Regions from separate parts of the Streptomyces sp. NBC_00988 genome, predicted to be linked through region 3. Evidence: riboswitches for the same ligand, from Rfam matches in the RefSeq annotation. Region 3 holds a riboswitch; each other region holds the start of a gene.
What was found. Region 3 has a riboswitch for cobalamin ahead of OG496_RS36965 (ribonucleoside-diphosphate reductase subunit alpha). Riboswitches for the same ligand answer to the same signal wherever they lie in the genome.
Positions count from the first base shown of each region.

Region 1: it holds a riboswitch for cobalamin, as region 3 does, so the genes downstream of both, metE (5-methyltetrahydropteroyltriglutamate--homocysteine S-methyltransferase) here and OG496_RS36965 (ribonucleoside-diphosphate reductase subunit alpha) in region 3, are expected to answer to the same signal.
Region 2: it holds a riboswitch for cobalamin, as region 3 does, so the genes downstream of both, OG496_RS16220 (cobalamin biosynthesis protein) here and OG496_RS36965 (ribonucleoside-diphosphate reductase subunit alpha) in region 3, are expected to answer to the same signal.
Region 4: it holds a riboswitch for cobalamin, as region 3 does, so the genes downstream of both, OG496_RS03060 (ABC transporter substrate-binding protein) here and OG496_RS36965 (ribonucleoside-diphosphate reductase subunit alpha) in region 3, are expected to answer to the same signal.

Region 1 is NZ_CP108730.1:9,480,189-9,488,366, reverse strand. It holds gene scpA (methylmalonyl-CoA mutase) at 1-728, shown strand, start outside; gene meaB (methylmalonyl Co-A mutase-associated GTPase MeaB) at 725-1,708, shown strand; cobalamin riboswitch at 1,820-2,046, shown strand; gene metE (5-methyltetrahydropteroyltriglutamate--homocysteine S-methyltransferase) at 2,188-4,506, shown strand; gene OG496_RS42930 (histidine phosphatase family protein) at 4,629-5,207, shown strand; gene OG496_RS42925 (polysaccharide deacetylase family protein) at 5,451-6,185, shown strand; gene OG496_RS42920 (cytochrome P450) at 6,187-7,407, opposite strand; gene OG496_RS42915 (DUF2278 family protein) at 7,523-8,178, opposite strand, start outside.
Region 2 is NZ_CP108730.1:3,562,796-3,570,973, reverse strand. It holds gene cobN (cobaltochelatase subunit CobN) at 1-2,257, opposite strand, end outside; gene OG496_RS16225 (cobyric acid synthase) at 2,254-3,765, opposite strand; gene OG496_RS16220 (cobalamin biosynthesis protein) at 3,762-4,703, opposite strand; cobalamin riboswitch at 4,803-4,945, opposite strand; gene OG496_RS16215 (hypothetical protein) at 5,080-5,301, opposite strand; gene OG496_RS16210 (inorganic phosphate transporter) at 5,336-6,598, opposite strand; gene OG496_RS16205 (lysozyme) at 6,697-7,512, opposite strand; gene OG496_RS16200 (class II aldolase/adducin family protein) at 7,709-8,178, shown strand, end outside.
Region 3 is NZ_CP108730.1:8,009,302-8,017,479, forward strand. It holds gene OG496_RS36960 (ribonucleotide-diphosphate reductase subunit beta) at 1-116, opposite strand, end outside; gene OG496_RS36965 (ribonucleoside-diphosphate reductase subunit alpha) at 116-2,545, opposite strand; cobalamin riboswitch at 2,670-2,829, opposite strand; gene OG496_RS36970 (GNAT family N-acetyltransferase) at 2,847-3,353, opposite strand; gene mctP (monocarboxylate uptake permease MctP) at 3,463-5,073, opposite strand; gene OG496_RS36980 (DUF3311 domain-containing protein) at 5,070-5,333, opposite strand; gene OG496_RS36985 (YbdD/YjiX family protein) at 5,486-5,698, opposite strand; gene OG496_RS36990 (carbon starvation CstA family protein) at 5,670-7,811, opposite strand; gene OG496_RS36995 (GntR family transcriptional regulator) at 7,900-8,178, opposite strand, start outside.
Region 4 is NZ_CP108730.1:667,638-674,445, reverse strand. It holds gene OG496_RS03075 (CbtB domain-containing protein) at 1-159, shown strand, start outside; gene OG496_RS03070 (CbtA family protein) at 196-1,062, shown strand; gene OG496_RS03065 (universal stress protein) at 1,204-2,052, opposite strand; cobalamin riboswitch at 2,216-2,429, shown strand; gene OG496_RS03060 (ABC transporter substrate-binding protein) at 2,483-3,544, shown strand; gene OG496_RS03055 (FecCD family ABC transporter permease) at 3,541-4,554, shown strand; gene OG496_RS03050 (ABC transporter ATP-binding protein) at 4,551-5,345, shown strand; gene OG496_RS03045 (SDR family NAD(P)-dependent oxidoreductase) at 5,390-6,169, opposite strand; gene OG496_RS03040 (nuclear transport factor 2 family protein) at 6,225-6,584, opposite strand; gene OG496_RS03035 (winged helix-turn-helix transcriptional regulator) at 6,686-6,808, shown strand, end outside.

The DNA.
Region 1 (8,178 bases), 1.5 Mb from region 3:
TCGACAACTCCTCCGTACGCACCCAACAGATCCAGAAACTACGGCGGTTGCGCGCCGAGCGCGACGAACAGGCCACCCAGGACGCCCTGCACGCCCTGACCCGGGCAGCGGGCGGTGAGGGCAACCTCCTGGAGCTGGCGGTGGACGCGGCCCGCGCGAAGGCGACGGTCGGCGAGATCTCCGACGCGCTGGAGAAGGTGTACGGGCGGCACGCGAGCCAGATCCGTACGATCGCCGGTGTGTACCGCACCGAAGCCGGCGACTCCCCGTCCGTAGAACGCACCCGGACCCTCGTGGCCGCGTTCGAGGAGGCCGAGGGCCGCCGCCCCCGCATCCTGGTCGCCAAGATGGGCCAGGACGGCCACGACCGCGGCCAGAAGGTGATCGCCACCGCCTTCGCCGACCTCGGCTTCGACGTCGACGTCGGCCCGCTGTTCCAGACCCCGGGCGAGGTGGCCCGCCAGGCCGTCGAGGCGGACGTGCACATCGTCGGGGTCTCCTCGCTCGCCGCCGGACACCTCACCCTCGTACCGGCGTTGAAGGAATCGCTCGCCGAAGAGGGCCGCGAGGACATCATGATCGTGGTCGGCGGAGTCATCCCGCCGCAGGACGTCCCCACCCTCCTGGAGATGGGCGCGGCGGCCGTGTTCCCGCCCGGGACGGTGATCCCGGACGCGGCCCACGACCTGGTGCGACGCCTGGCCGCCGACCTCGGGCACACCCTGTGATCGAGGTCGACACCTATGTGAAGGGCGTGCTCGACGGCAAGCGGGCCCTGGTGGCCCGTGCCATCACCCTCGTCGAGTCGACCAAGCCCCAACACCGGGTCATGGCCCAGGAGTTGCTGACCGAACTGCTCCCGCACAGCGGCCAGGCCCGCCGGATCGGCATCAGCGGCGTACCGGGCGTCGGCAAGTCGACGTTCATCGACGCCTTCGGCACGCTGCTGACCTCGCAGGGCTTCCGGGTCGCGGTGCTGGCCGTGGACCCGTCGTCGACCCGCACGGGCGGCTCGATCCTCGGCGACAAGACCCGCATGGAACGCCTGGCCGTGGACCCGGCGGCCTTCGTCCGCCCCTCCCCCACCGCCGGCACCCTCGGCGGCGTCGCGAAGGCGACCCGCGAGTCGATCGTGGTGATGGAAGCGGCGGGCTACGACGTCGTCCTCGTGGAGACGGTAGGCGTGGGCCAGTCGGAAACGGCGGTCGCGAACATGGTCGACTCCTTCCTGTTGCTGACCCTGGCCCGCACCGGCGACCAACTACAGGGCATCAAGAAGGGCGTCCTGGAGCTGGCGGACGTCATCGCCGTCAACAAGGCGGACGGCCCGCACGAGCGCGACGCGAAGAGCGCGGCACGTGAACTGGCGGGCGCGCTAAGGCTGATGCATCCCGCCGACGCGGCCTGGACCCCACCGGTACTGAGCTGCAGCGCACGCGAGGGCACGGGCCTGGACACGGTCTGGGAGCGCCTGGAACAACACCGTTCGCTGCTGGACTCCACGGGCCGCCTGGCCGCGAAGCGCCGCGAGCAGCAGGTGGATTGGACCTGGACGATGGTCCGAGACGAACTCCTGGGCCGTCTGCACGCCGACCCGACGGTGCGCGCTCTCGCCCCGGACCTGGAACGCCAGGTTCGCGAGGGCGAGTTGACAGCAACCCTGGCGGCAGAACAGATCCTGCGAGCCTTCGGCATCCCGCCCAACTGACCCAACCTGTTTTCAGGGGCGCGGGGCTGTATCGATGTGCGGCTCCGCCACGTGAGCGCGACCAGCCCCCGGCCGGCACCCAAAAAATCGACGCATCCACCCCAGACCCTTTAGGCTGGCCGCGCAGCTGGTTCGCCCCGTCAGCCAGACGGAACGCGTCGCAAGAGGGAACCCGGTGAAATTCCGGGACTGCCCCGCAGCGGTAAGCGGGAACGACCGCCGTCATACGCACTGGGCCCCGCAACAGGACCTGGGAAGCGACGGCCAGTAGGTGTCCTCCGGTTCGCAGGAGGCCGTGCCCGCAAGTCCGAAGACCTGCCACCTGCCCGCACGCGAAGCATTCGCGCGCGGAATCCCGGTGACCTCGTGGGCGGGTCGGCGTACACATCGGCGGACACAACAACCCTCCGATCTGGCGTTCCTTCGCGCTCACGTCCCGACACCGGGATCCAGGGAGATATCTCGCGAAGGAGATTTCCGTGACACCGAAGTCCGCAGCCGCGGCAGCACGGGCAACCGTCTACGGCTACCCCCGCCAGGGCAGGGGCCGGGAACTCAAGAAGGCCATCGAGGGCTACTGGAAGGCCCGCGTCGACGCCGACACCCTCCGCACCACCGCCGCCGAACTGCGCCGCACCAACTGGCGGCAACTGACGGACGCCGGCATCCACGAGGTCCCGACCGGCGACTTCTCGTACTACGACCACGTCCTCGACACCACCGTCATGGTCGGCGCGATCCCCGAACGCCACCGCGCCGCCGTCGAACTCGACGCGCTGGACGGGTACTTCGCGATGGCGCGCGGCACGCAGGACGTGGCGCCGCTGGAGATGACGAAGTGGTTCGACACCAACTACCACTATCTGGTGCCCGAGTTGGGCCCGGACACCGTCTTCACCACCGACTCCACCAAGCAGGTGGCGGAGTTGAAGGAGGCCCTCGCCCTGGGCCTGACCGCCCGCCCGGTGCTCGTCGGCCCGGTCACCTACCTCCTGCTCGCCAAGCCCGCACCCGGCGTGCCCACGGACTTCGATCCGCTGACCCTCCTGGACCGGCTGCTGCCCGTGTACGCCGAGGTCCTCGCCGACCTCCGTGCGGCGGGCGCGGAGTGGGTGCAGCTCGACGAGCCCGCCCTGGTCCAGGACCGCACCCCGGCCGAACTGAGCGCCACCACCCGCGCCTACCGCGACCTCGGCGCCCTCACCGACCGGCCGAAGCTGCTCGTCGCCTCCTACTTCGACCGGCTCGGCGACGCGTTGCCGGTCCTCGCGAAGGCGCCCGTGGAGGGCCTCGCGCTCGACTTCACCGAGTCCGCCGCCGCCAACCTGGACGCCCTCGCCGCCGTCGGCGGACTGCCCGGCAAGCGGCTGGTCGCCGGTGTGGTCAACGGCCGTAACGTCTGGGTCAACGACCTCACCAAGTCCCTTGCCACACTGGGCACGTTGCTCGGTCTCGCCGACCGGGTCGATGTGGCCGCCTCCTGCTCGCTGCTGCACGTGCCGCTCGACGCAGCCGCCGAGCGGGACATCGAGCCGCAGATCCTGCGCTGGCTCGCGTTCGCGCGGCAGAAGACCGGCGAGATCGTCACGCTCGCCAAGGGCCTGGCCCAGGGCACCGACACGATCGCCGCCGAACTCGCCGCCAACCGGGCCGACTTGGCCTCCCGCGCCGGTTCGGCACTCACCCGCGATCCCGCCGTGCGGACCCGGGCCGCCGCGGTCACGGACACCGACGCCCGCCGCTCCCGGCCGTACGCCGAGCGGACCGCGTCGCAGCGCGCGCATCTCGGGCTGCCGCCGCTGCCGACGACCACGATCGGTTCGTTCCCGCAGACCGCCGAACTACGCACCGCGCGGGCCGACTTGAGGGCGCGGCGGATCGACACGGCCGGTTACGAGGAGCGCATCAAGGCGGAGATCGGCGAGGTCATCTCCTACCAGGAGAAGACCGGCCTCGACGTCCTCGTGCACGGCGAGCCCGAACGCAACGACATGGTCCAGTACTTCGCCGAGCAGCTGACGGGCTACCTCGCCACGCAGCACGGCTGGGTCCAGTCGTACGGCACCCGTTACGTCCGCCCGCCGATCCTGGCCGGCGACATCTCCCGCCCCGAACCGATGACGGTCCGCTGGACGACGTACGCCCAGTCGCTCACCTCGCGCCCGGTCAAGGGCATGCTCACCGGGCCGGTCACCATGCTCGCCTGGTCCTTCGTCCGCGACGACCAGCCGCTCGGCGACACCGCCCGGCAGGTCGCACTCGCCCTGCGCGACGAGGTCAACGACCTTGAGACGGCCGGGACTTCGGTCATCCAGGTCGACGAACCCGCCCTGCGCGAGACCCTCCCGCTGCGCGCGGCGGACCGGGGGGCGTATCTCGCCTGGGCCACGGAGGCGTTCCGGCTGACCACCGCCGGCGTCCGTCCGGAGACGCAGGTCCACACCCACATGTGCTACGCCGAGTTCGGCGACATCGTGCGGGCCATCGACGACCTCGACGCGGACGTCATCAGCCTGGAGGCGGCCCGCTCGCACATGCAGGTCGCGCGGGAACTCGCCGAGCACGGTTATCCGCGCGAGGCGGGACCGGGTGTCTACGACATCCACTCCCCGCGCGTGCCGAGCACGGCCGAGGCAGCGGCCTTGCTGCGCAAGGGACTTGAGGCCATCCCGGCGGAGCGGCTGTGGGTCAACCCGGACTGCGGTCTGAAGACCCGCGGCTGGCCCGAGACCCGCGCGTCCCTGGAGAACCTGGTCGCCGCGGCTCGCACGGTTCGTGAGGAGCTGGCCGGGTCCTGACCCGATGGTGGTGGGGCGGCCGGGGGGACACCCTCCCGGCCGCCCCCGCCGTGAGGTGCGTGGGAGACGATGACCCGCACAGCCAGCAGATCCCGCACAGCCCGCAGAACTGGAGCGCCGAAGTGACCAGCCGCATCACCTTGATCTCGCCGGCGATGAACCGGTCCCTGCGGGAGACCCGGTTCGACGACGGCAGCCCGCTCGACCCGAGCGGTACGGCTCGCGCCGCGTCCGTCGCTGGTTCGCTCCGCTCGGTCGACCGGGTGCTGGTCTCGCCCACCGTGCGGTGCCGCGAGACGGCGTCCGCGCTGGGCCTCTCGGCCGTGGCGGAGCCGGAGTTGGCGGGGCTGGACATGGGGCGCTGGCGGGGGCTGACCCTCGACGAGGTGATGGCTCGGGAGCCGGACGCGGTGATGGCCTGGCTGACGGACCCGGACGCGGTGCCTCATGGCGGGGAGTCGGTGCGGGCGCTGCGCGAGCGGGCGGCGGGGTGGCTGGACGTGGCGGGCGGGCTGGAGGGCGGGACGCTTGCGATCGTTGAGCAGGAGTTCGTGCGGGCCGTCGCGGTCACGGTCCTCGACGCGCCTGGGCCCGCGTTCTGGCGGCTTGACGTGCCGCCGCTGACTGCGACCGACCTCAGTGGACGGGCCGGGCGGTGGAATCTGCGGCTCGGGCGGGAGCTGGGAGGCCAGGGCCGCTGAACGCTCCGCTGGATCTGCGGTTCCCTGGCTGCGGGCCGGTTGGGGGCCGGTCGCGCCACGCGGCGGAGCCGCATATCGATACAGCCCCGCACCCCTGATGGGGCGCTGTACCTAACCGGACTGCCGCAACTTCTCCGACTATACACACCGTATATACTCGCTGTGTATAGTCTCGGCATGCCATCACTGAGCGCTCTGCGTAAGAAGAGGGAAAGACCACGGGCCGGGTTGCGTGCCGTCGGCATGTTTGTGGCGGTTGCCGTGCTGGGTCTGGCGTCGAGCGGGTGCACCAAGCTCGATACGACCGCGCCGGCCGCCGCCCGGGCCGAGGCCGCGTCGGCCACCGCGAGGGCGGGTTTCGGGACGGTCGACTGCCGTGAGGCGAAGTGCATCGCGCTGACCTTCGACGCCGGGCCCAGCGAGAACTCGGCGCGGTTGCTCGACATCCTGAAGGAGAAGCAGGTCCCGGCGACCTTCTTCCTGCTCGGCAAGCGGCACATCGAGAAGTACCCGGAGCTGGTCGAGCGCATGGCCGCCGAGGGTCACGAGGTGGCGAGCCACACCTGGGACCACAAGATCCTGACCCGAATAACCCCCGCGCAGATACGCGACGAACTGGTCCGCACGGACGACGCGATAGAGCGGATCACCGGCAAGCGGCCCACGCTGATGCGCCCGCCGCAGGGCCGCACCGACGACGAAGTGCACAAGATCTGCCGGGAGTTGGGCCTCTCGGAGGTGCTGTGGAGCGTCACCGCCAAGGACTACGCGACCACCGACTCCGCGCTCATCACCAAGCGTGTCCTCGCCCAGGCCTCCCGGGACGGCATCATCCTGCTGCACGACCTGTACAAGGGGACCGTGCCCGCCGTCCCCGGCATCATCGACGCGCTGAAGGAGCGTGGGTACGTGTTCGTGACCGTGCCGCAGCTCCTCGCGCCCGGAAAGGCGGAACCGGGGAAGGTGTACCGGCCCTGAGTCACCAGACCAGGTGCAGGGCGTACGGGGAGCGGTGGATCATCGTCGGCCGCATGGTGACCGGGCGGTCCTCCGCCAGCCGTAGACCGGGCAGACGGGTCGTCAACTCCTCCAACGTGAGGCGGAGTTGTTCGCGGGCAAGCTGGGAGCCGGGGCAGCTGTGCACGCCGAAGCCGAAGGCGAGGTGGCGGCTCGGGGTGCGGGTCATGTCGAACGTGTCGGCGCGCGCATGCCGCCTCTCGTCCCGGTTGGCCGCACCGAAGGCGACGAACAGCGTTGCGCCGGCGGGGAGTTCGGTACCGGCGAGGACGACCGGCCGGGTGGTGACCCTGCGGAAGCCCTGCAGCGCGGTGTCGTAGCGGGCGGCCTCCTCGATCGCCGCGGGGATGCGGTCGGGCTCGGCGCACAGCAGCTCCCACTGGTCCGGGTGCCGGAGGAGATGCAGGACGGTCGTGCCGATGAGTGCGGTGGTGGTGAGGTGACCGGCGATGAGCAAGTTCTGGAGATGGGCGACGAGTTGGTGCCGGTGCTCCAGGGTCAGGTCGCCGTCCTCCTCCTCGGCCACCGAGGCGATCAGTTCCGTACCGAGGTCCTGGCGGGGGTGTGCGTGCCGCTCCTGTACGTACCGGTCGAGGGTGCGCTGCATCGCGACGACGTCCTCGGCCGCGGCGATCTGCTCGTCCTCCTCCAGCGGGCGGAAGAGCAACTCCTCGGCGCGGTGGCCCCCGTGGACGACTCCGGGTACGTCGGCGGGGTCCAGACCGACGATCCTGCCGACGACCTCACCGGGCAGCCGCCTGGCGTACGCCGACATCAGCTCGACGTGCCTGTCCTTGGTGAACGCGTCGACCAGCGCCGCGACGCGCTCGGCGGCGTACGGCAGGACGGCCGCGACCCGGGACGGCGAGAGGCCGCGGACGATCGGCGCGCGCAACTGCTGGTGCCGCTCGCCGTCCGCGGTGACGACGACGGGCCGTCCGCCGAACCCGCCACCGAGGACGGCGAGCGCGGCGGGCGCCGGCAGCACGTCCGGCCGTAGGGCCGTCGCCGAGGAGAAGTCCTCGGGACTGCGCAGGACTTCGCGTACGTCGGCGTCCCGGGAGACGAGCCAGGCGTCGAGTTCGGCGAGGTGGGTGAGGCCCTCGGTCCGCCGTGCCCGGGTGTAGGCCGGGTACGGGTCGCGCTGCAGGTCGTCGAGCCTGGCGTGCAGTTCGCGGTCCACGGGACACCCTCCGGCCGATGACGTGATGCGGTGCGGTGCGATGCGGGTCGCGCTCATCGTGCCGTAGGGGTGTGCGGGTGCGGTAGGGAACTTCCGGGCAGAGCAGCCCAGTTGGTCAGAAGACGACCGTCCAGCCCTCCCGTGCGGCCTGGTCCGCGGTGTACGAAACGCCGTGGACCTTGAGGCCGTTCGCGTCGAGGAGGGTGATCTCGCCGCCCTGGTTGCCCAGTTGGACGCCGTCGGTGAGCGGGACGAGCAGGGTGGCGCCCGCGGCGAGGGGGCCGGACGGTACCGCGCAGGAGTGGCCGAGCCGGTCCCGGACCCGCCAGCCGGTCGGATCGAGCGGATCGGGCGAGGCGTTGAGGAGCGTGACGCTCTCCGGCTCGGGCGCCGGGCCGCGCGGGTTGACCAGGGCGGCGACGACGCGGACGGGCTGGCTGCCGGGGTCGGGACGCGAGCCGTCGGTGCCCTCCAGGGTGTGGCCGGTGGTGTCGTCGGTGTGCCAGGACTGGCTCTGGAAGGCGAGGAAGATACCGACCCAGCGGGACTGTGCCGGGAAGTGGATGAGGAGGCCGCCGTCCTGCCAGACCCCGTCGTCGCCGCTGAAACGGCGGCTGTTGCCCTGGTTCATGTGGATGTCGTGGACTCCGTTGCCCGGCAGGAAGCCGAACACCTTGTCCTTGACGGTCGGTTCGGGGCCGAAGCGCTCGCCGAAGACGTACAGCCGGGCGTCCGGGTCGTCCACCGCGCGTCGTACGTAGTGGTCGAGGA
Region 2 (8,178 bases), 4.4 Mb from region 3:
TTACCTCCCACTCCTGGGACTCCATGCCCTCGGCGAACCGGCGGCACAGCTGCTCCAGCAGATCGATCGCGTCGGCGGCGGAACGGGCGGGCCCGTCGACCAGCTCGCTCAGCTCCACCGGCACCTTCACCGGCGCACCCGGCTCGGCCAGCAACTCCTTCTCGACCAGGCCGAAGTGCTGTGCCAGCGCGGCCCGCAGACCCGGCAGCGCGTTCGCCTGCCCGCCCCACACCTGCGAGGCGCGCAGCACGGCGAGCACGAGGTTCACACGTGCCTCGCCGACCGGTCCGCCGCCGAGGATGTGCAGCCCGTCGCGGATCTGCACGTCCTTGATCTCGCACAGATAGCCGTCGATGTGCATCACGAACTCGTCGAACGCCGCGTCGTCCGGCTGGTCGTCCACATGCAGGTCGTGGTGCAGCTCGGCCGCCTTCACCAGCGTCCAGATCTGCGCGCGCACGGCCGGCGCCTTCGTCGGGTCCAGGTCGGACACGAGCGCGTACTCGTCGAGGAGTTGCTCCAGCTTGGCCAGGTCGCCGTACGTGTCGGCACGCGCCATCGGCGGCACCAGGTGGTCGACGACCGTGGCGTGGCCGCGCCGCTTGGCCTGGGTCCCCTCTCCGGGGTCGTTGACGATGAACGGGTAGATCAGGGGGAGTTCACCGAGTACGGCGTCGGGCGCGCAGCCACTGCTGAGCCCAAGTCCCTTGCCGGGCAGCCATTCCATGGTGCCGTGCTTGCCCATGTGGATGATCGCGTCGGCACCGAAGCTGTTGTCCAGCCACCGGTACGCGGCCATGTAGTGGTGCGACGGCGGCATGTCGGGGTCGTGGTAGATCGCGATCGGGTTCTCCCCGAAGCCGCGCGGCGGCTGGATCATCACGACGACGTTCCCGAACTGCAGGGAGGCGAGCACGATGTCGTCGCCGTCGACGTAGAGATTGCCGGGCGGCTCGCCCCACGCGTCCAACATGCCCTGCCTGAGGTCCGGTTCGAGCTTGTCGAACCAGGCCTGGTAGTCGGCGAGCGGCACGCGCGCGGGCGCGGCGGCCAGTTGCTCCTCGGTCAGCCACTCCACGTCATGGCCACCGGCGTTGATGAGCCGATGGATCAACTCGTCCCCGTTGTCCGGGTGTTCATCGACCCCGTACCCGGCGTCCCGCAGGGCATCGAGCACCCGGATCGCCGAGGCGGGCGTGTCCAGACCGACCGCGTTGCCGACCCGCGAGTGCTTCGTCGGATAGGCGGTGAAGACGACCGCGAGCTTCTTCTCGGCGTTCGGCTTGTGCTTCAACTTCGCGTGCCGTACGGCGATTCCGGCGACGCGGGCGGCCCGCTCGGGGTCGGCGACGTAGACCGGGACGTCGTCCGGACCCTGCTCCTTGAAGGAGAACGGGACGGTGATGAGGCGGCCGTCGAACTCCGGGATCGCGACCTGCATCGCGGCGTCCATGGGGGAGAGGGCGGCGGAGGACTCGTCCCAGGTCGCCCTGGACGACGTAAGGCAAAGGCCTTGCAGCACAGGGACGTTGAGGTCGGCGAGCGCGCCGATGTCCCACGCCTCCTCGTCGCCGCCGGCCGAGGCCTGCGAGGCGTGGGTGCCGCCGGCGGCGAGGACGGTGGCGATGAGTGCGTCGGCGTTGCCGAGGATCTCGTACAGCCCGGAGTCGGCGCCGCGCAGCGAACCGCAGTACACGGCAAGGGCGTTGGCGCCCTTCGCCTCGATCTGGTCGCAGAGGGTGTCCACGAAGGCCGTGTTGCCACTGAGGTGATGCGCCCGGTAGAAGAGCACGCCGACCGTCGGCCGGCCCTCGACGAAGGCGCGCTCGCCGTGGACACCGAACTCGGCCATCTTCTGCGGCTCTTCGAAGCCCTCGCCCGTGAGCAGCACCGTGTCCGAGAGGAACCGGGCGAGTTCGGCGAGGTTCTCCGGCCCGCCCTCGACGAGATACCTGAGCGCCTCGGCGACCACACCAGCCGGTACGGACGACTCGGCCATCAACTCGGCGTCGGGGACGGTCTCTCCGCCGAGCAGCACGGTCGGAATCCCGGACGCCTTCAGCGCGGCGAGTCCGTCCTCCCAGGCGCGCTTGCCGCCGAGCAGTCGTACGACGGCGACGTCCGCGCCAGCGACGAGCGCGGGCAACTCGGCTGCCACGTCCACCCGGTTCGGGTTGCCGATCCGGTACCCGGCGCCGGAGGCCCGGGCCGCCAGCAGATCCGTGTCGGCGGTCGACAACAACAACACTGTGCTCATGCGGGCGCTCCCGGTGGAATGAAAGGCAGTCCTTGCGGCGCGCCGGACTCGATGAGTCGCCAGAGCGCGTCCGTGTCCGCGTGCTGTTCGATGAGGTCGCCGAGCCGGTCGAGCTGCTCCTCGCGCAGCGCGGCGAACGAGGTGTCGGGCGCCGGCACGAACCGGCGGCCCGCGGCGGCCGCGACCTCGCGCAGGAACGCCCGCCGGAACCCGTCCGACTCCAGCGAGCCGTGCCAGTGGGTACCCCAGGTCTGACCGACCCGGCACCCGTCCAAGAAGGCATCCCCGCCGGTGAGTTGGGCCACCCCGTGATGGATCTCGTATCCCTCGACCGGCTCGCCGAGGGCTTCGCCCACCGGCCGGGTGAGGGTCTTCTCGCGCGCGAACCGCACGCGCAGCGGCAGGACGCCGAGCCCGTCGACCGAGCCCTGCCGGCTCTCGACCTCGTCGTCGATGTGCTCGCCGAGGATCTGAAAGCCACCGCAGATACCGAGAGTCGGCCGCTGCTCGGCGGCCCTGCGGACGAGGGCGTCGGCGAGGCCGCGCTCCCGCAGCCACTCCAGCGCCTTCACCGTCCCCCGGGTCCCCGGAATCACGACGAGGTCCGCGTCGGCCAACTCCTCCGGCCGGTCCACGAACCGCACCACGACGCCCGGTTCGGCGGCCAGCGCGTCCACGTCGGTGAAGTTGGACATGAGGGGGATCGCGCAGACGGCGACCCGCAGCACGTCCTCGCCGACCGGCGGCGCGGTGTTCGACTCGCGCACGGTGCCGCGCGACGAGATGCGCAGCCCGTCCTCCTCGTCGATCCCGAGCCCGTGCCGGAACGGCAGCACGCCGTACGTCCGCCGCCCGGTGAGGCCGAGCAGCATCTCCAACCCCGGTTCCAGCAGCGACACATCGCCGCGGAACTTGTTGACGAGGAACCCGGCGACGAACGCCTGGTCCTCGGGGCTGAGCAGCGCGACGGTCCCGAAGAAGGAGGCGAAGACGCCCCCGCGGTCGATGTCGCCGACCACGAGCACGGGCAGTCGGGCATTGCGCGCGATGCCCATGTTCACGATGTCGGTCCGCCGCAGATTGATCTCGGCGGGCGAACCGGCCCCCTCACAGATCACCGCGTCATACGTGCCCCGCAACTCGGCGAGACAGTCCAACACCGTGCCGAGCAGGGCCTCTTGCCGCCCGCCGTGATAGCCACGGGCACTCATCTCGCCAACGGGCCTGCCCATCAGCACGACTTGGCTGGTGCGGTCGCTGCCCGGCTTCAGCAGCACGGGATTCATCAGCGCGGTCGGCTCGATCCGGCACGCCTGCGCCTGCATGGCCTGCGCCCGCCCGATCTCGGCGCCCTCGCGCGTCACGAACGAGTTCAGCGACATGTTCTGTGCCTTGAACGGCGCGACCTTCACGCCCTGCCGCACCAGCCACCGGCAGATCCCGGCGGTCACGACACTCTTGCCGGCGTCCGAGGTGGTGCCGGCCACCAACAGCCCGCCGCCGCTCATGACTTCCGTCCCTTCACGAGCAACCGCCCGGCGACACTGACCCCGAGCGCGAGCAGACCGACCCGCCGGGACAGCCGTACGGCACGCGCGATGTCCGGTACGGCGACGGGGCGACCGTCTCCGTTGAGCACGGGCCGGTGCTCGACCCGGCCGCCGTAGGAGAGCGTCCCGCCGAGGCGCACGCCGAGGGCGCCCGCGAAGGAGGCCTCCACGGGGCCGGCGTTGGGGCTGGGGTGTTTGCGGGCGTCGGTGCGCCAGGCGCGGGCGGCTCCGCGCGGGTCGCCGCCCGCGACGGTCGCGAGGGCGGCGGTGAGGCGGGCGCCCGGCCAGCCGGCGACGTCGTCGAGGCGGGCCGAAGCCCAGCCGTAGCGGCGGTACTTGGCCGACTTGTGGCCGACCATGGCGTCGAGCGTGTTCACGGCCCGGAACCCGAGCAGGCCCGGGACGCCCGCGATGCCGCCCCAGACCAGGGCGCCGACGACAGCGTCGGAGGTGTTCTCGGCGACGGACTCGACGACGGCCCGGGCGATCCCGTCGGCGTCGAGGGCCTGCGGGTCCCGCCCGCAGAGGTGCGGCAGGCGCGCCCGTGCGGCGTCGATGTCCCCGGCCTCCAGCGCCCGCCCGACGACCCCGGCCTCGCGCGCGAGGGAGGTCCCGCCGACGACGGCCCAGGTGGCGGCGGCGGTGAGGGCGGCAGAGGCCGTACGGGACGGTCGTAGGGCCGAAGTGGCCGCGGCGGCGAGGGTGATGGTGCCACCCACGCACACGGCGGTGTGCAGGGCGCCCCAGCCCCGGTGGTCGCGCCACAGCAGGCGTTCCACGGCGCCGGCGGCACGGCCGAAGGCGGCGACCGGATGCCCGCGGCGGGGATCGCCGAGCAGGTGGTCGCCGAGGAGGCCGGCGGCGGCGCCGTACGCGAAGACGCGATCGGCACGCATCGGCTCAGCCGATCGCTGGGGCGGGCACTGCGTGGGTACGGGACCTCGAACGGCAGCCGAGCATGGCGATATGTCCTCACTCAGGGTGTCCACGCCCTGGTTCGACGAGACCGGCGGTGAGAGTTCCTGGCTCCCGGGGGTGTCTACCCCGGTGACAGTGGCGGGACCGCGCCGGATTCGCACCGGCTTCCTCTCCTGCCGCCGTATATGGCTCCGGCAGTCCACCATGCTGTTGGAAGGGCCGTCAACTTGCTGTTGACCTGCGGGGACGGAGTGTGCTGATGCCCACACGCGAGGGGGCGGAGGGGTCACGCGGACGTGGGGTGCGGGACGGCGATCCGTCCCGCACCCCACGTTCCGTTCAACTGGCGGCCGGTCAGGCCACGATCAGATAGATCCCGTACGCCACCGCCGCCGCGCAGGCCGCGAAGCAGGCGTACGCGCCGGTCAGGGCGAGAGGCGCGGAGTCGCCCTGGGCGGTGGCGCGTTCGCGGCGGGAGAGGCCGACGATGCCGAGGGTGAAGACGGCCACCAGGGAGACGGTGGCGACGAGGCTGACGCCGAAGACGGAGCCGAGGGCTGCCCAGTCGATGTGCATGCTGATTCGTTCCTTCGTGTCCGGGGCGCGGGGCTCAGACGGCGGCGGCCGGCGGTGTCGCCGGGTCGGACTGCACGATGGGGGCCGGGTTCACGGGCGGCGAGGGGATCGTCGCCGTCAGACCCTCAGAGAGGGCTACCGACGGGGGCGGCGGGGTCACGGCGGCGATCGCGGTGGTCACCACGCCGGCCGGTTCGTCGACCTCGTTGACGTTCGAGGCGTCGACGACCTGGCGGCGGGAGAGCAGCCAGATGCCGGTGCTGGAGGCGACCAGGAAGACGGCCACCAGCGCGGTGCCCCAGTCGCCGAGGTCGGTCACGGACTCGGCGAGCGCGCCGACCAGCGCGGCGGCCGGCAGCGTCAGACCCCAGGCGACGAACATCCGGGTGGCGGTCGACCAGCGGACGACACCGCCCTTGCGGCCGAGGCCCGCGCCCATCACCGAGCCGGAGACGGCGTGCGTGGTGGAGAGCGAGAAGCCGATGTGCGACGAGGCCAGGATGACCGCGGCCGCGCTGGTCTGGGCGGCGAAGCCCTGCTGCGGCTGGAGGTCGGTCAGGCCCTTGCCCATCGTGCGGATGATGCGCCAGCCGCCGATGTAGGTGCCCATCGCGATGGCGAGGCCCGCGGAGAGGATGACCCAGGTGGGCGGGTCCGAGTCGGGGGCGATGGAGCCGCCGGCGATCAGGGCGAGGGTGATGATGCCCATCGTCTTCTGCGCGTCGTTCGTGCCGTGGGCCAGCGAGACCAGTCCGGCGGAGGCGATCTGGCCGACGCGGAAGCCCTTGTCGGCGGCCTTGCCGCCCGCGTTGCGGCTCAGGGCGTAGGAGAAGCGGGTGGCGAGCATCGCCGCGATGCCCGCGACGACCGGGGCGGCGACCGCCGGGAGCAGGACCTTGGTGACCAGGACGTCGCCGTGGACCGCGCCGGTGCCGGCCGAGGCGATGGTGGCGCCGATCAGACCGCCCATCAGGGCGTGCGAGGAACTGGACGGCAGGCCGACGAGCCAGGTCACCAGGTTCCAGAGGATCGCGCCGACGAGGGCGGCGAAAATGACCTCGGGACGGATGCCGCTCTCATCGACGAGCCCCTTGGAGATCGTGTTGGCGACCTCCACGGACAGAAAAGCGCCCACCAGGTTGAGGGTGGCCGACATGGCCACCGCGACCTTGGGCTTGAGCGCACCGGTCGAGATGGTGGTGGCCATCGCGTTGGCCGTGTCGTGGAAACCGTTCGTGAAATCGAACGCGAGTGCGGTGATCACCACAATCGCGAGGATCAGCGAGAAGCTTTCCATTTACCCAGGCAATCGTTCGAAGTCATCGGCGCGTTGACCGTAGGCAATCTGGGTGAACGGAAGATGAACTGAGGGGGTATCGGTGGTGTCCGGATTGCCTAGTATCCGCGGGCGAACTTCCGCAGCTGGCTCACCGTCCCGTTGAAGAGATTCTGGTCACCCGGCAGGCTCCCGCTGTTGTCGTACTGCCAGAAGGTCCAGTACGACCATCCGGCGGGCAGCGAGCCCGCGTCCGCCGACGCGTGGCGGGCGATCCACAGCGCGTGTGTCGAGGCCAGGGAGCTGTTGTCGCCCGTGCAGGTCTTCCACCACAGGGTGGTCGTGTAGATCACCGGACGGCGGCCGGTCTCCCGGTTCACCTCGGCGCTGAAGGCCTTGATCCAGCTGACCATCTTGGCCTTGCTCAGGCCGTAGCAGCCGTGCTTCTTGTCGTACGGGTTGTATTCGATGTCCAGCGCGGGCGGCAGCGTCCAGCCGTCCGCCTTCCAGTCGCCGCCGTGCGCCACGAAGTACGCGGCCTGGCTCGCGCCCGACGACCTGTCCGGCAGGGCGAAGTGGTACGCGCCGCGGATGATGCCGGCCTTGCGGGCGCCGTCGTACTGCTGGCTGAAGTACGGGTTGCGGTAGGTCGTCGACTCGGTCGCCTTGACGTAGACGAACGTGGCGCCCTTCGCCTTCGCGCTCGGCCAGTTGACGTTCTTCTGGTGCGAGGAGACGTCGTGGCCCTTCGTCGCGCTCGCGGCGATGCCTGCGGCGGCGGCCGGGATCTCGGCGAGCGCGAGGGTGGTCGCGCCGACGGTGAGCGCGGCGACGGCGGCCGCGGCGAGGCGGGCGCGGGGGTGGGGGCGGAGGCGGATGCCGGTGCGGGTGCGGGTGCGGACGCGGGTCAGGGACGGTTTGCGATCACGGGCCATGTTTCCCCCGGGAATGGCGGCGTGCACGACAAATCTCCCAGAGGTTATTGGAAGATCCGTCAACGCCGGTCGGTCTCCGGCCAAGCGGCCGGAGTGGGCGATTAACGCCCATATGTCATCTTTCGGATGCGAGGCTTCCGGCCTAAAGTGCCTTCGCCCGAACGTGCGTTGGGGCACCGGCTGACAGGATCGCGGCATGGCTGAGCAACGGCGGGACCAGTGGGACGGGCGGGGCGCCCGGGAGAGCGCGGGAGTTGTGGGGGAGGCGCGGAGGAGGAGTGTGCGCGCCGAGGAGGCGCACGCCTGGGGCGCGCTCGTCACGACCGCCCGCCGGACGGTCTCCGACGGCCTCGTCGTCGGCACCTCCGGAAACGTCTCGGTGCGCGTCGGCGACACGGTCCTGGTCACACCGTCGGGCGTCCCCTACGACCGCCTCGCACCCGCCGACACGGTCGGCGTCGACCTCGACGGCCGGCAGGTCCTCGGCACCCTGCTCCCGACGAGCGAACTCCCCATGCATCTCGCCGTCTACCGCAGCACTGACGCCCACGCCGTCGTCCACACCCACGCCGTCCACGCGACGGCCGTCTCGACCCTCGTCCCCGAACTCCCCTCGGTCCACTACATGTCCGGCGCGCTCGGGGGCCCGGTCCGGGTTGCCCCGTA
Region 3 (8,178 bases):
ACGGTCCAGGTGTTCTTGATCGCGTCCCGGTAGCGCTCGTAGAAGTCCGGGTAGCGCATGGGACGGAGGGTCAGCTCGAAGCCCGGGTCGAGGAGGTTCTTTTCGGTGGAGCTCATCACTGGCAGGCCTCGCAGGACTCGGGGTTCTCAAGGGAGCAGGCGACCGCGTCTTCGTCGGGGGTCAACTGCTGTACGGGGATGGGGGTTTGCGTTTGGGCCTGGGCCGCGCGGGCGATGCGGGTCGCCGGGCGGGAGCGCAGGTAGTACGTCGTCTTCAGGCCCTGCTTCCAGGCGTACGCGTACATCGAGGAGAGCTTGCCGATCGTCGGCGTCTCCAGGAACAGGTTCAGGGACTGGGACTGGTCCAGGAACGGGGTGCGGGCGGCGGCCATGTCGATCAGGCCGCGCTGCGGGATCTCCCAGGCCGTGCGGTACAGGGCGCGCACGTCTTCCGGGATCCAACTGAAGCCCTGCACCGAGCCGTTGGCCTCGCGCAGTGCCTCGCGGGTGCGGGCGTCCCACACGCCGAGCTGCTTCAACTCGTCGACCAGGTAGGAGTTGACCTGGAGGAACTCGCCGGAGAGCGTCTCGCGCTTGAACAGGTTGGAGACCTGCGGCTCGATGCACTCGTAGACGCCGGCGATGGACGCGATGGTGGCAGTCGGGGCGATCGCCAGCAACAGGCTGTTGCGCATGCCGGTCTGGGCGATACGTTCCCGCAGCGCCGACCAGCGCTCCGGCCAGGTCAGTTCCACGCCGTAGTGGTCGGGGTGCAGGACACCGCGGGCCGTACGGGTCTTCTCCCAGGCCGGGAGCGGGCCGTTGCGCTCGGCGAGGTCGGCGGAGGCCTCGTACGCGGCGAGCATGATGCGCTCGGCGATCCGGGTGGAGAGGGCCTGCGCCTGCGGGGAGTCGAAGGGGACGCGGAGTTTGAAGAAGACGTCCTGGAGGCCCATCGCGCCCAGGCCGACCGGGCGCCAGCGGGCATTGGAACGGCCCGCCTGCTCGGTCGGGTAGAAGTTGATGTCGACCACGCGGTCCAGGAAGGTGACGGCGGTGCGGACCGTCTCGTCCAGCCGCTCCCAGTCCAGCTCACCATCGGTGACGAACGCGCCCAGGTTCACCGAACCCAGGTTGCACACCGCCGTCTCGCCGTCGTCCGTGACCTCCAGGATCTCCGTGCAGAGGTTGGAGGAGTGGACCGTGTGGCCCGGCTCGGCCGTCTGGTTGGCGGTGCGGTTGGCCGCGTCCTTGAAGGTCATCCAGCCGTTGCCGGTCTGCGCGAGGGTGCGCATCATGCGGCCGTAGAGGTCACGGGCCGGGATGGTCTTCTTGGCGAGACCCCGCGCCTCGGCCTTGCGGTAGGCCGCGTCGAACTCGTCGCCCCACAGGTCGACCAGCTCGGGCACGTCGGCGGGGGAGAAGAGCGACCAGTCGCCGTTCTCGTTCACCCGGCGCATGAACTCGTCCGGGATCCAGTGCGCCAGGTTCAGGTTGTGCGTACGGCGGGCGTCCTCACCGGTGTTGTCCCGCAGCTCCAGGAACTCCTCGATGTCGGAGTGCCAGGTCTCCAGGTAGACCGCGGCGGCACCCTTGCGCCGGCCGCCCTGGTTCACCGCGGCGACCGAGGCGTCCAGCGTCTTCAGGAACGGGACGATGCCGTTGGAGTGCCCGTTCGTCCCCCGGATCAGCGAACCGCGGCTGCGGATGCGGGAGTACGACAGTCCGATGCCGCCGGCGTGCTTCGAGAGGCGGGCGACCTGGTGGTAGCGGTCGTAGATGGAGTCCAGCTCGTCCAGCGGGGAGTCGAGGAGGTAGCAGGACGACATCTGGGGGTGCCGGGTGCCGGAGTTGAAGAGCGTGGGGGAGGACGGGAGGTAGTCCAGGCGGCTCATCAGGCGGTAGAGCGCGGCGACTTCGTCCAGGGCGCGGGTGCTGTCGTCCTCGGCGAGGCCGGCCCCGACCCGGAGCATGAAGTGCTGGGGGGTCTCGATGACCTTGCGGGTGATCGGGTGCCGCAGGAGGTAACGGCTGTACAGGGTGCGCAGGCCGAAGTAGCCGAAGCGGTCGTCGGCCTCCGTGTCGATCAGCGCGTCCAGGCGGGCCGCGTGCAGCGTCGCGAACTCGGCGGTACGGTCCGCGATGAGGCCCTCGCGGTGGCCCACGGCGACGGACTCGGTGAACGTCGTGACGCCCTGGGAGGCGGCCTCGGCGGCGATGCTGACCGTCAGCAGCCGGGCGGCCAGCCGGGAGTAGACCGGGTCCTCGGAGATGAGGCCGGCGGCCGCCTCCGTCGCCAGCTCGCGCAGTTCCGCCACGTCCGCGTGCGCGGACCGGCCGCGCAACGTGGCGGCGGCGACCCGGCCGGCGTCGGCGTCGGGGAGGTCGGCGGTCAGCTCGGTCAGGGTCCGCAGGATCGCGGTACCGGGGCCGTCGGCGTCCTGAACAGCCGTTCCGGGAACGTCGGTTCCGGGTCCGGTCGCGGTCGCTACGTTCGCCTCGTTCGCCTGGGTCGCTGATGCCGGCTCTGCTGGCGCGATGGTCACGGTGGGGCTCTCCCTCGCTCGGCACGGGGCCTCGCCGAGGGCAGGCGGCAGTACACGAGCGCACGGGGCGTCGCGTCCACCGGCCCACTCCACGAGGCCCGGACGTCATGCGCCCTGGCCGGGTGGCCGGACGCGCGCCGTCGGCAGGTCCTCGGACTGACCATGCGTGCATATGCACGTAAGTACACCGTTGCGGGACAGTTCCGGATTCGCACCGGATTCCCCTGCGGCGACAGCGAGCATGAGCATACATCTTGTGCCGGGCTGTCGTGGCACCACCAGATGTTGTGTCGCGGCGGTTTCAGAGCGTCAGTTGATAGGTGAGCAGAGTGAGATCGTCCAGGTGTGGCACGGGATTCCAGTCCCGGTCGGGTGTGCGGACGAAACCCAGACGTTCGTAGATGCGGTGGGCCGCGTGCATGGAGGACTGGGTCGACAGGACGACGGCCGTGCAGCCGTCGGTGGCCCGTGCGCGGTCCACGCAGGCGCGGACGAGGGCCTCGCCGGCGCCGCGGCCGCGGGCGGCGCGGGCGATCGCCAGGGCGCGGATCTCCGCCTCGCCGGTTGTCGCGATGTCGGCGATGGGGCCGGGGCCCGGGACGAAGGTGACGCCGCCGAGGAGGTGGTCGCCGTCCACCGCGACGAGGACCTCGGCGGCCGCGGCCCGGCTTGCCACGTCCTTCAGTACGGGGAGGTAGGGGTCGGTCTCGCCGTAGTCGAGGAGGCCGTCGTCGAGGTAGGCGTGGGCCGTGAGGGTGCCGAGGGGTTCGTATTCGGCGGGGTCCGCTCGGCGGATGAGGAAGTCCATGCGGGTGAGTGTGGACGACAGCGGGCCGCCGAGTAACTTGCTTTTCGGCGGCCCGCTGTCGGTTCGTCGTGGCTGGTCGCGCCCCTTGGGCGGGGACGGTCAGCCGGCGCTAGTGAGTTGCCCCCGCTGTCGCCGGAGGCAGCTCCACCTCTACGCCCGGGTCGCCCGCGTCCGCCGTGTAGTCGCCGGGGCTCGTCTCGTCGATGCCATCGGGGGCCTTGAACGCCTTCAGGGCGAACGTCAGGACCACCGTCACCACGACGTTCATGACGAACGCCGTCAGGCCGATGTAGCCGATCTCGCCGATGCCGGGGATCTCCTTGGACGAGCCGCCGAAGTGATCCTGGGTCGGGGAGGCGACGCCGTACGCGGCGAGGGTGCCGTAGATCATGCCGACCGCCCAGCCGGCGAGGAGGGCCCAGCGGTGGCACCAGCGGGTGAAGAGGCCGCCGACCAGGGCCGGGAAGGTCTGGAGGATCCAGATGCCGCCCAGGAGCTGGAAGTTGATGGCGACCGTCTTGTCCATCGTCAGGACGAAGGCCAGGGCGCCGACCTTCACCAGGAGGGAGACGATCTTGGAGACCTTGGTCTCCTGGGCCGGGGTCGCGTCCGGTTTGATGAAGTCCTTGTAGATGTTGCGGGTGAAGAGGTTCGCCGCCGCGATGGACATGATCGCCGCCGGTACCAGCGCTCCGATGCCGATCGCCGCGAAGGCCACGCCCGCGAACCAGTCCGGGAACATGTTCTCGAACAGCTGCGGGATCGCCAACTGCCCGTTGGTGACCTTGACTCCGGCCGCGATCGCCATGAAGCCGAGCAGCGCGAGCAGGCCCAGCATCAGTGAATACAGCGGCAGGATCGTGGTGTTGCGGCGGATCACGTTGCGGCTCTTGGAGGAGAGGGTTGCGGTGATCGAGTGCGGGTACATGAAGAGGGCCAGCGCCGAGCCCAACGCCAGTGTGGCGTACGTCCATTGGCCCGCCGGTGCGGGGACGAGTCCGCCCGCTCCCGCAGCCTTGAACTTGGCGCCCGCCGCGCTGAAGATGTCGTCGAAGCCGCCGAGCTTGATCGGGATGTAGATGATCGCCACCGTGATCACGATGTAGATCAGCCCGTCCTTCACGAACGCGATCAGCGCGGGCGCGCGCAGGCCGGACGAGTAGGTGTACGCGGCCAGCACGGCGAACGCGATCAGCAGCGGCAGGTCCTTCACGAACCAGTTGGAGTTGGCGCTGCCGCCCACCCCCATGACGTCCAACACGGCCTGGATGCCGACCAGTTGGAGCGCGATGTACGGCATCGTCGCGAGGATGCCGGTGACCGCCACCGCCAGCGAAAGACCCTTCGAGCCGAAGCGGCCGCGCACGAAGTCCGAGGTCGTCACGTATCCGTGCTTGTGCGACACCGACCAGAGGCGGGGCAGGAACGTGAAGATGAGGGGGTACACGAGGATCGTGTACGGCACCGCGAAGAAGCCCGCCGCGCCCGCCGCGTAGACCGCCGCCGGGACCGCCACGAACGTATACGCCGTGTAGAGGTCACCGCCGAGCAGGAACCAGGTGACCCAGGTGCCGAACGACCGTCCGCCCAGGCCCCATTCGTCGAGGCTCTGCTCGTTGTCGGCGCGGCGCCAGCGGGCGGCCAGGAAGCCCAGGACCGTGACGGCCAGGAAGAAGAAGATGAAGACGCCGAGAGCGACGCCGTTCACGCCGTCGTTCACCGGTTACCTCCATGGCGGGTCCGCTGGTCGCGCTGCCACAGCTTGTAGGCGGTCATCGTCAGCACGGTCGAGATCAGCACCCAGAGCATCTGGTACCAGTAGAAGAACGGGACGCCGATGAACGTGGGGTCGATCTTCGTGTAGGAGCCGACCCAGAGCAGCGCCACGAACGGCGCGACGAGGCAGACCGCGATGACGACGCGGGCCGGTGTCACCACCGGTGGTCCCACTTCGGGCGGAACTTCGGGTACGTCTGACATGTCGCGGCTCCGTCACCTCAATGATCGCCTGTGTAATGCGCAGGCAATCTAGGTCACGGCGTCGCGCGTGCGGAAGACCCCGTCCGTATATCGGCATGTCGATTCTGTGAAGGCGTGACATCGGTGTCAACGGAGGCCGTCGACGGCCGGCGTCAACAGCAGCGGAAACCCTGGCGTGGATCGGCCTCCTGACGGTCCGTCCGCATGCGTTCGAAGTCGCGGCGGCCGGGGACCTCCGCCTCGGGGTGGTTCCGGCGTACGTGCGCGACATAGCGGTCGTACGCCGACTCGTCCGTCAACTCCCGGACGTACCACCGCACTCCACCGGCCAGCCGGCTAGCCGCCCGCGTCAGCGCCGACCGCATCGCGGGTCGCCTCCTCCTTCTCCTCCCGGGTCGGGATCAGCCCGGCCGGTGCCACGATGGTCGACTCGACGTACGGCGTCTCGCTCAGCGTGGAGAGCGCGGGGCGGCGGACGTGTCGAACGCAGACGCGAAGGGCGTCCGCGATGACGACCACGACGAGCACCGCGAGAATGGCCGAAAGCACCCCGTCCACCGTGGAGTTGGTGACGACGGTGCGCATGTCGTCCATGGACTTGGCGGGCGGCAGGACCTTGCCCGCGTCGATCGCGTCCTGGAACACGGACCGTTGCTTGAAGAAGCCCACCTTCGGGTCGCCGGAGAACACCTTCTGCCAGCTCGCGGTCAGGGTGACCGTCGCGTCCCAGGCGAGCGGAATCCCGGTGATCCAGGCCCACTTGATGCGCCCGGACTTCACCAGGAGGGTGGTGCAGACGGCCAGCGCGACCGCCGCGAGGAGCTGGTTGGCGATGCCGAAGATCGGGAAGAGCTGGTTGATCCCGCCGAGGGGTTCGTGGACGCCGACCCAGAGGAAGTAGCCCCAGAGGGCGCACACGATCGCGCTCGTCAGGGCCAGGCCCGGCCGCCAACTCACGTTCCTGAAAGGCCGGTAGACGTTCCCGAGCATGTCCTGGAGCATGAACCGGCCCACCCGCGTGCCCGCGTCCAGCGCGGTCAGGATGAACAGCGCCTCGAACATGATCGCGAAGTGGTACCAGAAGGCGCGCAGGCTTCCGCCGGTCACCTTGGAGAAGATCTCCGAGACGCCGACCGCGAGGGTCGGTGCACCGCCGGTGCGGGACAGCAGACTCGCCTCGTCGACGTTCTTCGCGGCCTGCGTGAGGTCGGCGGGGGAGATGTGATAGCCCCAACTGCTCACCACCTGCGAGGCGTTCTGCACCGTCGTGCCGATCGCGCCCGCCGGGGCGTTCATCGCGAAGTACAGACCCGGGTCGATGATGCTCGCGGCGACCAGCGCCATGACGGCGACCGACGACTCCATCAGCATGGCGCCGTAGCCGATCATGCGGATCTGGGTTTCCTTCTGGATCATCTTCGGGGTCGTGCCGCTGGAGATGAGCGAGTGGAAGCCGGACAGGGCGCCGCAGGCGATCGTGATGAAGACGAAGGGGAAGAGCGAGCCGGCGAAGACCGGGCCGTTGCCGTGCTTGGCGAAGTCGGTGACCGCGGGCATCTTCAGGGCGGGCAGGGCGACCACGACGCCGATCGCCAGCAGGCCGATCGTGCCGATCTTCATGAAGGTGGAGAGGTAGTCGCGCGGGGCGAGCAGGGTCCAGACGGGGAGGATCGAGGCGACGAAGCCGTACGCCACCAGCCAGATCACCAGCGTCGAGGGCGCGAGGGTGAAGGTGCCGGCCCAGGACGACTCGGCGACCCAGCGGCCCGCGACCAGGGCGAGCAGCAGCAGGGCCACGCCGATCAGGGAGACCTCGGAGACGCGGCCGGGGCGAAGTACCCGTAGATAGAAGCCCATCAGGAGGGCGATCGGGATCGTCATGCCGATGGAGAAGGTGCCCCAGGGGGAGGAGGCCAGCGCGTTCACGACGACCAGGGCCAGCACGCCGAGCAGGATGATCATGATGGCGAAGGTGGCGATCAGGGCGGCCGCGCCGCCGAACGGGCCGATCTCCTCGCGGGCCATCTGCCCAAGTGACCTGCCGTCGCGCCGAGTTGAGAAGAACAGGACCACCATGTCCTGGACCGCGCCCGCGAAGATGACCCCGGCGATGATCCAGACCGTGCCGGGCAAGTAGCCCATCTGCGCGGCGAGTACGGGTCCGACGAGCGGGCCCGCGCCGGCGATCGCGGCGAAGTGGTGGCCGAGCAGGACGCGGCGGTCGGTGGGGTGGTAGTCGATGCCGTTGTCGAGGCGTTCGGCCGGGGTGGCCCGGGTGCCGTCGACCTTCAGGACCTGGTACGCGATGAACTTCGCGTAGAAGCGGTAGGCGATGGCGTACGAGCCGAGCGCGGCGGCGACCATCCAGGCGGCCGACACGTTCTCGCCCCGCGCCAGCGCGAGCACGGACCAGCCCGTCGCGCCGACGAGCGCGACGAGGGTCCAGACGACGATGGTTCGGACGTTCGCGGTACGCACCGGGGAGTCCTCCCGTCCATGCGGCGACGGGAGGAACGTAGAGCAGCTTGCGTGACAGCGCTACACCGCGTGCACTAGCTCAAGTGGCTCAATCCTGCGGGCGCTTGAGTCGCGCCACGAACTTGTAGCGGTCCCCCCGGTACACCGACCGCACCCACTCCACCGGCTTGCCCTCCTTGTCGAGGGAGTGGCGGGAGAGCATCAGCATGGGCAGGCCGACGTCGGTGCTGAGGAGGCCGGCCTCGCGCGGGGTGGCCAGGGAGGTCTCGATGGTCTCCTCGGCCTCGGCGAGGTGGACGTCGTAGACCTCGGCCAACGCGGTGTACAGGGACGTGTACTTGACGAGGGACCTGCGCAGGGCGGGGAA
Region 4 (6,808 bases), 7.3 Mb from region 3:
AAGTCGATCGTCTGGCTGGTCGGCACCGCGCTGATCGCGCTGGCCGTCTACTACTTCGTCGGTGTCGACCAGGGCGCCGTGTCGGTGTTCGGCAACGACATGCACGTCCACGAGTTCGTCCACGACGCCCGCCACTTCCTCGGCTTCCCCTGCCACTGACCCTCCGCCGGCACCCGGACGTACGGACAACTCGACATGGAAAAGAAGCTCATACTGCGCGGCATACTCGCCGGCGCAGTCGCGGGCCTGCTCGCCTTCGTGTTCGCGCGCATCTTCGCCGAGCCGCAGATCGCCAAGGCCATCGACTACGAGAGCGGCCGTGACGCCGCCCAGAACGCCCTGGACAAGGCGGCCGGCCTGCCCGTCGAGGCCGCCGACCCCGACCTGTTCAGCCGCACCATCCAGGCCAACGTCGGTATCGGCGTCGGCATGATCTTCTTCGGCATGGCGATGGGCGCCCTGTTCGCCGTCGCCTACGCCGTCTGCCTGGGCCGCACCGGCGGGCTGCGGGCACGCAACCTGGCGCTCCTCGTCGCCGGCGGCGGGTTCCTCGGCATGTACCTGGTGCCGTTCCTGAAGTACCCGGCCAACCCGCCCGCGATCGGTCACGAAGAGACCATCCAGCAGCGCAGCGCCCTGTACCTGATCATGGTCGTGTGCTCCGTCGCCTTCCTCGCGGGAGCCGTCTACCTCGGCAAGCACCTCCAGGCACGCTTCGGCAACTGGAACGCGACCCTCCTCGCCGGCGCCGCGTTCGTCGTCGCGATCGGGATCGTCATGCTGCTCCTGCCGCAGCTGGGCCATCTCTCGTACAACAAGGCCAACTTCGGCAACCAGGCCACCGAGACACCACTGCCGCTGAAGGACGACAAGGGCACCATCGTCTACCCGGGCTTCCCCGCCGACGTGCTCTTCAACTTCCGCTTCTACTCGGTCGCCGCGCAGCTCATCCTCTGGACGGCCCTCGGCCTGATCTTCGCCCCCCTCGCCGAACGCCTCCTCAACCCGGCCCGCCCGGACGCCAGTACGCCCTCGCAGGAGTCGGACCCCGTCCCGGCGTAACGGCTTCTTCCACCTTTTCCACTTCTACGGCGAGCGCGGTGATCGATGCGATCACCGCGCTCGGGGTGTGCCGCCCTTGCGGTAGACCTCGACGACGCGGTCCCAGGCCACCGGATCGAAGCGTAGCGGGCAGAGCTGTTCTCATGGGTGGTGCGGGACTACGGCCACCGGGCAGGCGGTGTGTTCCAGTACGGCGTGCGGGGTGGGGCCGAGGGTCCGGCCCGCGCGGCCGATCACCAGCAGTTCGGCCGAGGCGGAGACCGACGCCTGGACCAGGGCGGCCGCCGGGCTCTGGAGGCGGAGATCCTCGTAGACACCCACGTGCGGATACTTCTCCCGCCAGGGCCGCAACGTGTCCGAGAGGCGTTGTGTCTCCTGGTCCTCCCAACGACCCCGGTCCTTCTCGGGCGGTGCGTACGGCATCCAGTGTTCGGCGGGCGAGGGCAGTCGCCAGGCGTGTACGACGTGCAGGCCGGTGCCGCGACGGCAGGCGGCGTCGAAGGCGAAGTCGACGACGGCGCCGGGCAGTTCGCCGCCGTCGACGCCCAGCGTCACGCCGTACGGTGACCGCCCGCGGTGACTGCGGACGAACCCGCTCGGCACCAGCACCACCGGCCCCGCGGAGCGCTCGGCGACCCCGTGAGCCACGGAACCGAGGGCCAGGCCCGCGAAACCGCCCGTACCGCGCAGGCCGAGGACCGTGCAGTCGGCCTCGGCGGCCAGGGGGAGCAGCGCCGGTACGGCCTCTCCGGTGAGGGCGACCACCTCGACCCGGAGTTCGGGGTGGTCCTTCGCGAGTGACGTGACGAGGGCGTCGGGAGAGGGCTCGCGGAAGTAGGGCCAGGTGGTGAGGAGTTGCTCGTCGGGGAGTGTCGAGACGTGTGCGACCCGCAGGGGGAGGCCGCGCAACTCGGCTTCCGTTGCTGCCCAGTCGGCCGCGATGCGGCTGTCCGTGGATCCGTCGACACCGACAACGATCAGTTGGGGCATGGCCGTTGGACCTCCGTGCGAGCGGGTCGGGGCCTCCACGATCCGCCGCGCGGGGCGTGCCGCACAGGGGTTGGACGGAACCGGAGGAAAGTCCGCGGGGCGGGCACTGTGCCATGAGGCCAGCACGGCACCGCACCCCGTGGCCGGAGTCGTCGGGCGATCTTGATACGTTGTGCGGGCCAGTCGTGCCACAACCGAGGCCAGGGAATCCGGTGGGAATCCGGAACTGACGCGCAGCGGTGAGGGGGACGGGCGGGGCAATCGACGCCACTGGGGCGACGCGGGCCGGCCGAAGGAGCCGGTGTGCGACGCGCCGGGAAGGCGCCCCGTCCGGACGAACCCGAGTCCGAAGACCTGCTGGCGCCTTCTCGCCCTCGGCGAGGGGGAGTTCGTAGGCCAGGCTCCGCGTTCGAGCCCCGACAGGCAAGGCATGCCCGTGCTCCGTACCGCCCCCGTCCCGCTGCGCCGCCGTACCGCGGCACTCCTCGTCGCGCCCGCCCTGTTGCTCACCGCGTGCGGCGGATCCGACGGCGACAGTGCCGACGGCGAGACGGAGAAGTCCGCCGCGGGCTTCCCGCTCACCCTCACCGACTGCGGGCACAAGGTCACGTTGAGGTCGGCCCCCGAGCGGGTCGTCTCCCTCAACCAGGGCACCACCGAGATCCTGCTCTCGCTCGGCCTCGCCGACCGCATCGCCGGTACCGCCACCTGGACCGACCCGGTGCTCAAGGGCCTGGCGAAGGCGAACGCGACCGTGCCGCGCCTCGCCGACAACGCGCCCTCCTTCGAGAAGGTCCTCGACGCCGAACCCGACTTCGTCACCGCGTCCTTCGTCTCGACGCTCGGCAAGGGCGGGGTCGCGACCCGCGAACAGTTCGAGAAGCTGGGCGTGCCGACGTACGTCTCGCCGTCCGACTGCGCGGGCAAGGACAACGACAGCGGCGGCGACGGTTCGCGCAGCACACAGCTCACCCTCGACAGCGTCTACGGCGAGATACGCGACCTGTCCCGTGCGATGGGCGTGAAGGCGCGCGGCGACCAGCTCGTGGCCCAGCTGAAGGCGCGGGTGACCAAGGCGACCACCGGTCTCGACGCCTCGGACACCTCCCTCATGTACTGGTTCGCCAACTCTCAGTCGCCCTACCTGGCCGGCTGCTGCGGCGCTCCCGGCGCCATCACCCGTGCCGTCGGTGCGAAGAACGCCTTCTCCGACACCCACGACGAGTGGCCCCAGATCAACTGGGAGACCGTCGCCGACCGCGACCCCGACGTCATCGTCCTCGGCGATCTGACCCGCAAGTCGCAGACCGCCGAGACCGCCGAGGCGAAGATCCACTTCCTGGAGACCAACGCCGCCACCCGCAACCTCACCGCCGTCAAGAAGAAGCGGTACATCCTGCTCAGCGGCCAGGCGATGAACCCCTCCATCCGCACCGTCGAAGGGATCGAGCAGGTCGCCGCCGGCCTGCGCGACTTCGGACTCGCCAAGTGACCGTCCGTACCCTGCTGTTGACGGGTGGCGGGCTGGTCGCGCTGCTGGTCTCCGTGGCCTTCGCGGTGACCATCGGACCTGCCGACATCTCCACGGCCGACGTGTGGGCGTCGGTCGCGTCCCACCTCGGCGGCGGCGAAAGCACCCTTGCTCCGCTGCGGGACGGCATCGTCTGGGACCTGCGCATGCCCCGCACGCTGCTCGCCGCCGTCTGCGGCGCAGGGCTCGCGCTGTGCGGCGCGGTCATGCAGTCCCTGCTGCGCAATCCGCTGGCGGACCCGTTCGTGCTCGGCGTCTCGTCCGGGGCGTCCACGGGGGCGGTCGCTGTGGTCGTGCTCGGGGTGGGCGGCGGGGCCGTGTCGCTGTCGGCGGGCGCGTTCGTCGGTGCGCTGCTCTCCTTCGGGCTGGTCATGCTGCTCAGCCACAGCCTCGGCGCGAGCATGGACCGGGTGGTGCTGTCCGGCGTGGCCGCCATGCAACTCTTCTCCGCACTCACGTCGTTCACGGTGCTGACGTCGGCGGACGCCGAGACCACCAAGGGCGTGCTCTTCTGGCTGCTCGGCTCGCTCTCCGGCGCGGACTGGGGCCAAGTGCTGCTCTGCGCGGGCGCGTTGGCGCTCGTGCTGGTCGTCTGCCTGGGCCATGCCACCACGCTGGACGCGTTCGCCTTCGGCGAGGAGGCAGCCGCAGGCCTGGGCGTGAACGTCGCCCGCGCCCGGCTGATCCTGCTCTGCGCCACGGCGCTGCTCACCGCCGTCCTGGTCAGCTGCGCCGGGGCGATCGGCTTCGTCGGCCTGGTCCTGCCGCACGTCACCCGCGCGTTGACCGGTTCCGGGCATGTACGACTGCTGCCGATCACCGCGCTGACCGGAGCCGTCTTCCTGGTGTGGGTGGACACCCTCGCCCGTACCGTCGTCGATCCCCAGGAGGTGCCGGTGGGGGTGGTGACGTCACTGATCGGCGTACCCGCGTTCGTGATTGTCCTGCACCGGGGCCGGAGGAAGACATGAGCACCCCCGCTCCGGACACCGGCCTGCACGCGGACCGGGTCGCCCGCCGCACCGACGGCCAACTCATCGTCGACGGCGTCACGCTCGCCCTGCGACCTGGGGAGACCGTCGGCCTGCTCGGCCCCAACGGGTCAGGAAAATCAACGCTGTTGCGTCTCCTGGCTGGGGTCCTCCCCGCCTCCGCCGGAGTCGTCACGCTGGACGGGCGCCCGCTCCCCGAGGTCGGGCGCCGCGCGACCGCCCGCCGTATCGCCACCGTCGAGCAACACACCCACACCCAGACCGAGTTGACCGTCTGCGAGGTCGTCGCCCTGGGTCGCATCCCGCACCGCCGCGCCTGGTCACCGGCGTCGGCCGCCGACGCCCGCGCCGTCACCGAGGCCCTGGAACGCACCGGCCTCACCGACCGCGCCGCCCAGTCCTGGCACACCCTCTCCGGCGGCGAACGCCAACGCGCCCAGATCGCCCGCGCGTTGGCCCAGGAACCCCGCGAACTCCTCCTCGACGAACCGACCAACCACCTCGACATCCAGCACCAGCTGGACCTCCTCGACCTGATCGCCGACCTCCCGGTCACCACCGTGATCGCTCTGCACGACCTCAACCTCGCCGCGATGTACTGCGACCGCCTGCTCGTCCTCGACACCGGCCGCACGGTGGCCGAGGGCACCCCGACCGAGGTCCTCACCCCGGCCCTCATCAAGGACGTCTACGGCGTCCGCGCCGAGGTCGGCCACGACCCCGGGCATCCCGTGATCCGTTTTCTGCGGCGGGGGAGCGGGGCGTCGTAGTGGTGGACGGCTTCCCAACCGGCTGAGGTGCAGCCGGTGTTGGGCTAGTGGACGGAGAATCCGCCGTCCACGAAGACCGACTGCCCGGTGACGTAGGCGGAGGCGCGGCTCGCCAGGAACACCACCGCGCCCGCGAAGTCCTCCGCGAGGCCGTTGCGGCCGATCAGGGTGCGCGCGGCCAGGGCCGCCACCATCTCCGGGTCGGACGACAGCCGTTCGTTGAGCGGGGTCATCACGAAACCGGGGACCAGGGTGTTGCAGGTGACGCCGTGCGGGGACCAGGCCTCGGCCTGGGAGCGGGCCAGGGACTCCAGCGCGCCCTTGGAGACGCCGTAGGCGCCGCTCTGGGCGAACGCGCGGTGCGCCTGCTGGGAGGTGATGTGGATGATCCGGCCGAAGCCCCGTTCGGCCATGCCCGGACCGAAGCGCCGGCCCAGGAGGTGCGGCGCCTCCAGGTTCAGGGCCATCGTGGTGTCCCACACGTCCTCGCTCAACTCACCCATCGGCGGGCGCAGGTTGATCCCGGCGCTGTTCACGAGGATGTCCGGCTCGCCGAACACCTCGGCTGCCGCTTCCGCCGCCGCCCGGACGCCGTCCCGAGTGCCCAGATCGCCGCTCACCCACGCCGCCCGGCATCCCTCCGCCGTCAGCTCGTCGACCGTGGCGGTCAGTTCCTGTTCCTTGCGCGCCACCACGACCACCTCGGCCCCCGCTCGCGCGAGCGCTCCGGCGGCGGCCCGGCCGATGCCGGAACTGCCGCCTGTCACGACGGCGACTCGGCCGTCCAGCGAGAAGAGTTCGGAGAGGTAGTCGCCAGAGATCATTCCGGCAGCTTAGGAGGCGGCTCCTCGATCGGCGACCCCGTTGTTCCGGCCGTGCTCAGGGTTCGATGACGAGGCGTTCGACGAGGTCGTCGCGGAGTGTGAACCGGTAGCGCAGATCGACGGTGCCACCGGGGAAGTTGCCTTCGAGGTGGTGTGTGGCGACGTAGTGGGTGGCGTCGGCCCGCTGGGCGCCGGTGAGACGGACGGTGTACGTGAATTCGGACGCGGCCCGACCCAGCCACCGCTCGATCGCGGCGATGCCCTCGTAGGTGTTCCCGTCGTCGATCACCACGGCGTCGTGGGTGAACGCGGTGACGGCGGAGGCGGTGTCGTGGGCGCGGTGTGCGTTCAGGTAGCGGGTGATCGCCGGGGGCAGGGCGCTCGGGGCGATGTCCTGGAGTCGGTTGTCGTGCATGACGGTCCCTACGGTGGTGGCGGGTTCGGACGGTGGGGTCGGCCCAGGTGTTACTGCTAAAATAGAAGCTAGTGACTTCGACTTTAGCAGTAACTGAGGGGATGGTCGCCGTGGCAAGCCGGATCAGGCTGGAGGACCGGGAGTGTCCGCTGTCCACGACGGTGCAGCATGTCGGCGAGTGGTGGACGCTGCTGATCCTCCACGACGCCTTCGACGGCTACCGC